2 regions of the Streptacidiphilus sp. EB103A genome follow, and region 1 is predicted to be linked to the other one. Evidence: predicted binding sites of a transcription regulator. Region 1 holds the regulator's gene; the other holds the start of a gene.
The links. Region 1 encodes HrcA, which represses chaperone genes, less so after heat shock. Its sites were predicted from a motif close to TTNGCACTCNGNNNNNCNGAGTGCNAA; they were not measured.

Region 2: the regulator HrcA is predicted to act here: its motif matches at 1,209-1,235, upstream of groL (chaperonin GroEL).

Annotation. Positions count from the first base shown of each region.
Region 1 is NZ_JBGCAQ010000011.1:246,689-249,894, reverse strand. It holds gene ABH941_RS20110 (16S rRNA (uracil(1498)-N(3))-methyltransferase) at 1-180, opposite strand, end outside; gene dnaJ (molecular chaperone DnaJ) at 215-1,360, opposite strand; gene hrcA (heat-inducible transcriptional repressor HrcA) at 1,403-2,434, opposite strand; gene htpX (zinc metalloprotease HtpX) at 2,648-3,206, shown strand, end outside.
Region 2 is NZ_JBGCAQ010000013.1:179,520-182,725, forward strand. It holds gene thrC (threonine synthase) at 1-79, shown strand, start outside; gene ABH941_RS22465 (MoaD/ThiS family protein) at 76-351, shown strand; gene ABH941_RS22470 (cold-shock protein) at 808-1,008, shown strand; gene groL (chaperonin GroEL) at 1,390-3,012, shown strand; gene ABH941_RS22480 (hypothetical protein) at 3,120-3,206, shown strand, end outside.

The DNA.
Region 1 (3,206 bases):
GACCACCCCCACCACCGAGCCCGAAACGGCCGCTCCCGCGCCGTCCGCGAGCACCACCGGCTCGCCCACGGTGAGCCTGCGTACGGCGACGGCATGACGGCCCTCGGGGCCGTCCAGCCGCACCACCGCCCCGACCGGGGCCAGCTGCGCGCTGTCGACGACGAACACCGGGGCTGTCATGCCGTACCTACTCCAGAACTGTGCTGACGGGCGCTCAGGCGCGACCGTTGAAGGCGTCCTTCAGGCGGGAGAACAGGCCCTGCTGCCCGGGCGCGAAGGTCCCCTTGGGGCGCTCCTCGCCGCGCAGCTTGGCCAGCCGCCGCAGCAGCTCCTCCTGCTCGGGGTCGAGCTTGCTGGGCGTCTGCACCTCGACGTGCACTATGAGGTCGCCGCGTCCGCCGCCGCGCAGGTGGGTGATGCCGCGTCCGTGCAGCGGGATGGACTGGCCGGACTGGGTGCCGGGCCGGACGTCGATCTCGACGGTGCCGTCCAGGGTCTCCAGCGGGACCTTGGTGCCGAGCGCCGCCGCCGTCATCGGCAAAGTGACCGTGCAGTGCAGGTCGTCGCCGCGGCGCTGGAAGGTGGAGTGGGCGTTCTCGCTGATCTCGACGTAGAGGTCGCCGGCCGGGCCGCCGCCGGGGCCGACCTCGCCCTCGCCCGCGAGCTGGATCCGGGTGCCGTTGTCGACACCGGCCGGGATCTTGACGGTCAGCGTGCGCCGCGCGCGGACCCGGCCGTCCCCGGCGCACTCCGGGCAGGGGGTGGGCACGACCGTGCCGAAGCCCTGGCACTGCGGGCAGGGGCGGGAGGTCATGACCTGGCCCAGGAAGGACCGGGTGACCTGGGACACCTCGCCGCGGCCGCGACACATGTCACAGGTCTGCGCGGAGGTGCCCGGGGCCGCGCCCTCGCCGTTGCAGGTGGTGCAGACGACGGCGGTGTCGACCTGGATGTCCTTGGTGGTGCCGAACGCGGCCTCTTCGAGGTCGATGTCGATCCGGATCATCGCGTCCTGGCCGCGCCGGGTGCGCGAGCGCGGCCCGCGCTGGCCCCCGGACGCGCCGAAGAAGGCGTCCATGATGTCGCTGAAGCCGAAGCCCGCGCCGGCGCCGAAGCCGCCGGGGCCCGCGCCGCCGCCGCTCGCGGAGAGCGGATCGCCGCCGAGGTCGTAGACCTGCCGCTTGTTGGGGTCGGAGAGGACCTCGTAGGCGGCGTTGATCTCCTTGAACCGCTCCTGGGTCTTCGGGTCGGGGTTGACGTCCGGATGGAGCTCGCGCGCCAGTCGGCGGAACGCCTTCTTGATCTCGTCCTGACCCGCGTCACGCCGGACGCCGAGTACCGCGTAGTAGTCCGTGGCCACCAAAATGCTCCGCTTGTCTTCGTTTCCAGGGCTTGGGACTGCTTAGGACGCAGCCAGGATCTGACCGACGTATCGTGCCACCGCCCGGACGGCGCCCATGGTGCCCGGGTAGTCCATCCGCGTCGGCCCGACCACGCCCAGTTTGGCGACGGTCTCGTCGCCCGAACCGTAGCCCACCGACACGACCGACGTGGAATTCAGCCCTTCGTAGGCGTTCTCATGACCGATCCGAACCATCATGCCCGCGTCGGCGGTCTCCCCGAGCAGCTTCAGCAGGACCACCTGTTCCTCCAGCGCCTCCAGTACGGGGGCGATGGTGAGCGGGAAGTCGTGCGGGAAGCGGGTCAGGTTGGCCGAGCCGCCGATCACGACCCGCTCCTCGGTCTGCTCGGCCAGCGCCTCGAACAGGGTGCTGAGGACGGCCGTGACCGTGCCCCGGTCCTCCCGCTCGAAGCTGTCGGGCAGGTCCTGGAGCAGGATCGGCACCTCGACGAAGCGCTGCCCGCCGGCCCTGGTGTTCAGCCGGGAGCGGAGATCCGCGAGAACGGTCTCGCCGACGGCCGTGGGGCAGTCGATGAGCCGCTGCTCGACCCGACCGGTGTCGGTGATCAGCACCAGCATCAGCCGGGTCGGCGTCAGCGCGACCAGTTCGACGTGGCGGACCGTGGAGCGGGACAGCGAGGGGTACTGCACCACCGCGACCTGCCGGGTCAGCTGCGCCAGCAGCCGTACCGTGCGGGCCACCACGTCGTCCAGGTCGACGGCGTGGTCCAGGAAGCTGCCGATCGCCCGGCGCTCGGCCCCGGACATCGGCTTCACCTCGGTGAGCCGGTCGACGAAGAGTCGGTAGCCCTTGTCGGTCGGCACCCGGCCCGCACTGGTGTGCGGCTGGTGAATGTAGCCCTCGTCCTCCAGCGTCGCCATGTCGTTACGCACCGTGGCCGGCGACACGCCGAGATTGTGCCGTTCCACCAACGCTTTGGAACCGACCGGCTCCTCGGTGCCGACATAGTCCTGGACGATGGCACGCAGAACCGCCAGCTTGCGGTCGTCGAGCTTGCGCTCCTCAAGCACGGGGCACGCACCTCCTACCTACCGGTCCTGCCGGGCGCCGGGCGGAACTCTCTGGCCAGAACTGGCACTCTGGATGAAGGAGTGCCAGGAGCTGTCCGGCCAGTGTAAGGCGCGAGGGTACGCGACCGGAACGCCTGGGCCGTCCCGTACGTACCTGTTGGTAGGCCCGAACAGGGCAGAATTGGATAGCACGCACATTTTCGAGGAGGGGCCATGGCCAGGACACGCTTCGCACCGGACCGCGGGCTGACGAGCCGGATGCTGGCGACGATGTTCTTCATCGGCCTGCTGTACGTCGTGTTCGTGGGCGCACTGATCGTGCTGTTGAAGGGCGCCTGGCCGTTTGTGGTGATCATCGCCGGCGGCCTGTTCATCGCCCAGTTCTGGTTCAGCGACAAGATCGCGGCCTTCAGCATGGGGGCCCGCGAGGTCTCCGCGGAGGACTACCCCGAGCTGCACGGCACCGTGGACCGGCTCTGCACGCTCGCGGACATGCAGAAGCCCAAGGTCGCCGTCGCCCAGAGTGACATCCCCAATGCCTTCGCCACCGGACGCAACGAGAAGAACGCCGTGGTGTGCGTCACCACCGGTCTGCTGCGCCGGCTGGAGCCGGAGGAGCTGGAGGGCGTGCTGGCGCACGAGATGTCCCACGTCGCACACAAGGACGTGGCCGTGATGACCATCGCCGGCTTCCTCGGTGTGCTGGCCGGGATCATCACCCGGGTCGGGCTCCAGTTCGGCCTGTTCGGCGGCTTCAGCAGCCGGGACGACC
Region 2 (3,206 bases), on a different contig from region 1:
CGCGGTGGAGCCCACCACCGGCCTGTCCGCCACCATCCGCCCCACCCTTGACTCGTTCCGAGAGGCTGGCCTCGCATGAGTGTCTCCGTCCGCATCCCGACCATCCTCCGCACCTACACCGGCGGCGCCGCCGAGGTCGCGGCCGAGGGCGCCACCCTCGCCGCGGTCATCGACGACCTGGAGGCCAACCACACCGGCATCCGCGGCCGGATCCTGGACGACAGCGGCAAGCTGCGCCGCTTTGTGAACGTGTATGTGAACGAGGACGACGTGCGCTTTGCGGACGGCCTGGAAACGGCCACTCCGGACGGCGCGGGCGTCTCGATCATTCCCGCCGTCGCGGGTGGCTGAAATTCACCCCTCATAATCGCGGGCAGGCCGGGACGTCCCTTCGGGGCCGTCCCGGCTTCGCTTTATCTCTGCTGTGCGTCAGCTGTGGCCGTGTGCGGCGCCGCGCTCCGGGAGAGGTAGAGTGGCTTCCGGTTACCCCTGTTGCTGCATGGCCAATCCCCACCTGTCCCGTTGTCTGAGACGGCGGTGGGCGCAGAGCTGTCACTGGGGCGTCAGAAATTCTTAAGCGATATGACGCATAGGTCCGCTATGTCCGGGTCATTTTGCCGACCTTTGTTGCGATAACCATCGCTCCGCCCCATAAGGCCTCCCAAGAATTCCCTCACTTATGCCCTGTTGCGGAGGGCACCCGAGTGGATACATTCAGCGTCGGTTGAAGCGTTGCGTGCGGCGTGGCGCTTCGGTCCGGTCCGCGGAGTGCGGACCGTGAAAGGGCCAGTAATAGGGGAGTTTGGAATGGCTCAGGGCACCGTCAAGTGGTTCAACGCGGAGAAGGGGTACGGCTTCATCGCGGTCGACGGTGGTGCGGACGTGTTCGTCCACTACAGCGCGATCCAGATGGACGGGTACCGGTCGCTCGAAGAGGGCCAGCGGGTCGAGTTCGAGATCTCGCAGGGTCAGAAGGGTCCGCAGGCGGACATGGTCCGCGTGGTGTGACCGCTCGGTGAGCGATCGCTGACTAGTGACAGGACCGGCCGAGCCTCGTTCCGAACGAAGCACAACGCAGGTCTTCCGGTAGGCCCGCACCCCTCGGGGTGCGGGCCTACCGGCGTCCGGGAACCCCTCGGGAGCGCTCCTGACCACCCGCCCACCCGTCGCCCGACCACCACCCCTATTCGATGCCCTTCGGGCCGCGCCTTGCACTCAAGGGGGCAGAGTGCTAATCATTGGCGTTAGCACTCTGAGGTAGAGAGTGACAACGGGCCGGGTAGGTGAGGCCCCGGACGCGGCGGGAAGTGACCGCCGCAGGCCGGGTCCGTCCGTCGCGGGCGCCAGCGCGGTCCACACGCAGCCACCCTGTCCGGGAGGACCACTTCCATGGCCAAGATCATTGCGTTCGACGAGGAAGCTCGTCGCGGCCTTGAGCGCGGGATGAACCAGCTCGCCGACGCTGTCAAGGTCACGCTCGGCCCCAAGGGCCGCAACGTCGTCCTGGAGAAGAAGTGGGGCGCCCCCACGATCACCAACGACGGTGTCTCCATCGCCAAGGAGATCGAGCTCGAGGACCCGTACGAGAAGATCGGCGCCGAGCTCGTCAAGGAGGTCGCCAAGAAGACGGACGACGTCGCCGGCGACGGCACCACCACCGCCACCGTGCTCGCCCAGGCCCTCGTGCGCGAGGGTCTGCGCAACGTCGCCGCCGGCGCCAACCCGATGGCCTTGAAGCGCGGCATCGAGAAGGCCGTCGAGGCCGTCTCCGCGCAGCTCCTGGAGCTGGCGCAGGACGTGGAGACCAAGGAGCAGATCGCCTCCACCGCCTCCATCTCCGCCGCCGACCCGCAGATCGGCGAGCTCATCGCCGAGGCGATGGACAAGGTCGGCAAGGAAGGCGTCATCACCGTCGAGGAGTCGCAGACCTTCGGCCTGGAGCTTGAGCTCACCGAGGGCATGCGCTTCGACAAGGGCTTCATCTCCGCCTACTTCGCCACCGACCTGGAGCGTATGGAGACCTCGTTCGAGGACCCGTACATCCTGATCGCCAACTCCAAGATCGGCGGGGTCAAGGACCTGCTTCCGATCCTGGAGAAGGTCATGCAGTCCGGCAAGCCGCTGCTGATCATCGCCGAGGACGTCGAGGGCGAGGCCCTGTCGACCCTGGTCGTCAACAAGATCCGCGGCACCTTCAAGTCCGTCGCCGTCAAGGCCCCGGGCTTCGGCGACCGCCGCAAGGCCATGCTCGGCGACATCGCCATCCTCACCGGTGGCACGGTCATCTCCGAGGAGGTCGGCCTCAAGCTGGAGAACGCCGGTCTGGAGCTGCTCGGCCGCGCCCGCAAGGTCGTCATCACCAAGGACGAGACCACCATCGTCGACGGTGGCGGCGAGAGCGACCAGGTCGCCGGCCGGGTCAACCAGATCCGCGCCGAGATCGAGAACAGCGACTCGGACTACGACCGCGAGAAGCTCCAGGAGCGCCTGGCGAAGCTCGCGGGCGGCGTGGCCGTCATCAAGGCCGGCGCCGCGACCGAGGTCGAGCTCAAGGAGCGCAAGCACCGCATCGAGGACGCCGTCCGCAACGCGAAGGCCGCCGTCGAGGAGGGCATCGTCGCCGGTGGTGGCGTTGCGCTGCTGCAGGCCGGGATCATCTTCGACAAGCTGGAGCTTGAGGGCGACGAGGCCACTGGCGCCAACATCGTCAAGGTCGCCCTTGAGGCCCCGATCAAGCAGATCGCCTTCAACGCCGGCCTTGAGGGCGGCGTCGTGGTGGAGAAGGTGCGCAACCTTCCGGCCGGTCACGGCCTGAACGCTGCCACCGGCGAGTACGTGGACCTGATCGCGGCCGGCATCATCGACCCGGCCAAGGTCACCCGCTCCGCCCTGCAGAACGCGGCCTCCATCGCCGCGCTCTTCCTCACCACCGAGGCCGTCATCGCCGACAAGCCCGAGAAGGCCGGTGCCCCCGCGGGCGGCGGCATGCCGGGTGGCGACATGGACTTCTGATCCTCCGGATCAGTTGTCTGAGCCTGTCTTACATGTTCCAGCTCGTTCCACTGCGAGGCGGTCCTCCCCGGTCAAGGGGAGGGCCGCCTCGCGGCATCATGGAGTGTATGGATGCAGAGACCGTTGAAGCCGCACTGCACGGCGCCCGGGCCGGGGTGCTGCGCGACCTGACCACCCGCGACATCGCCGACGCC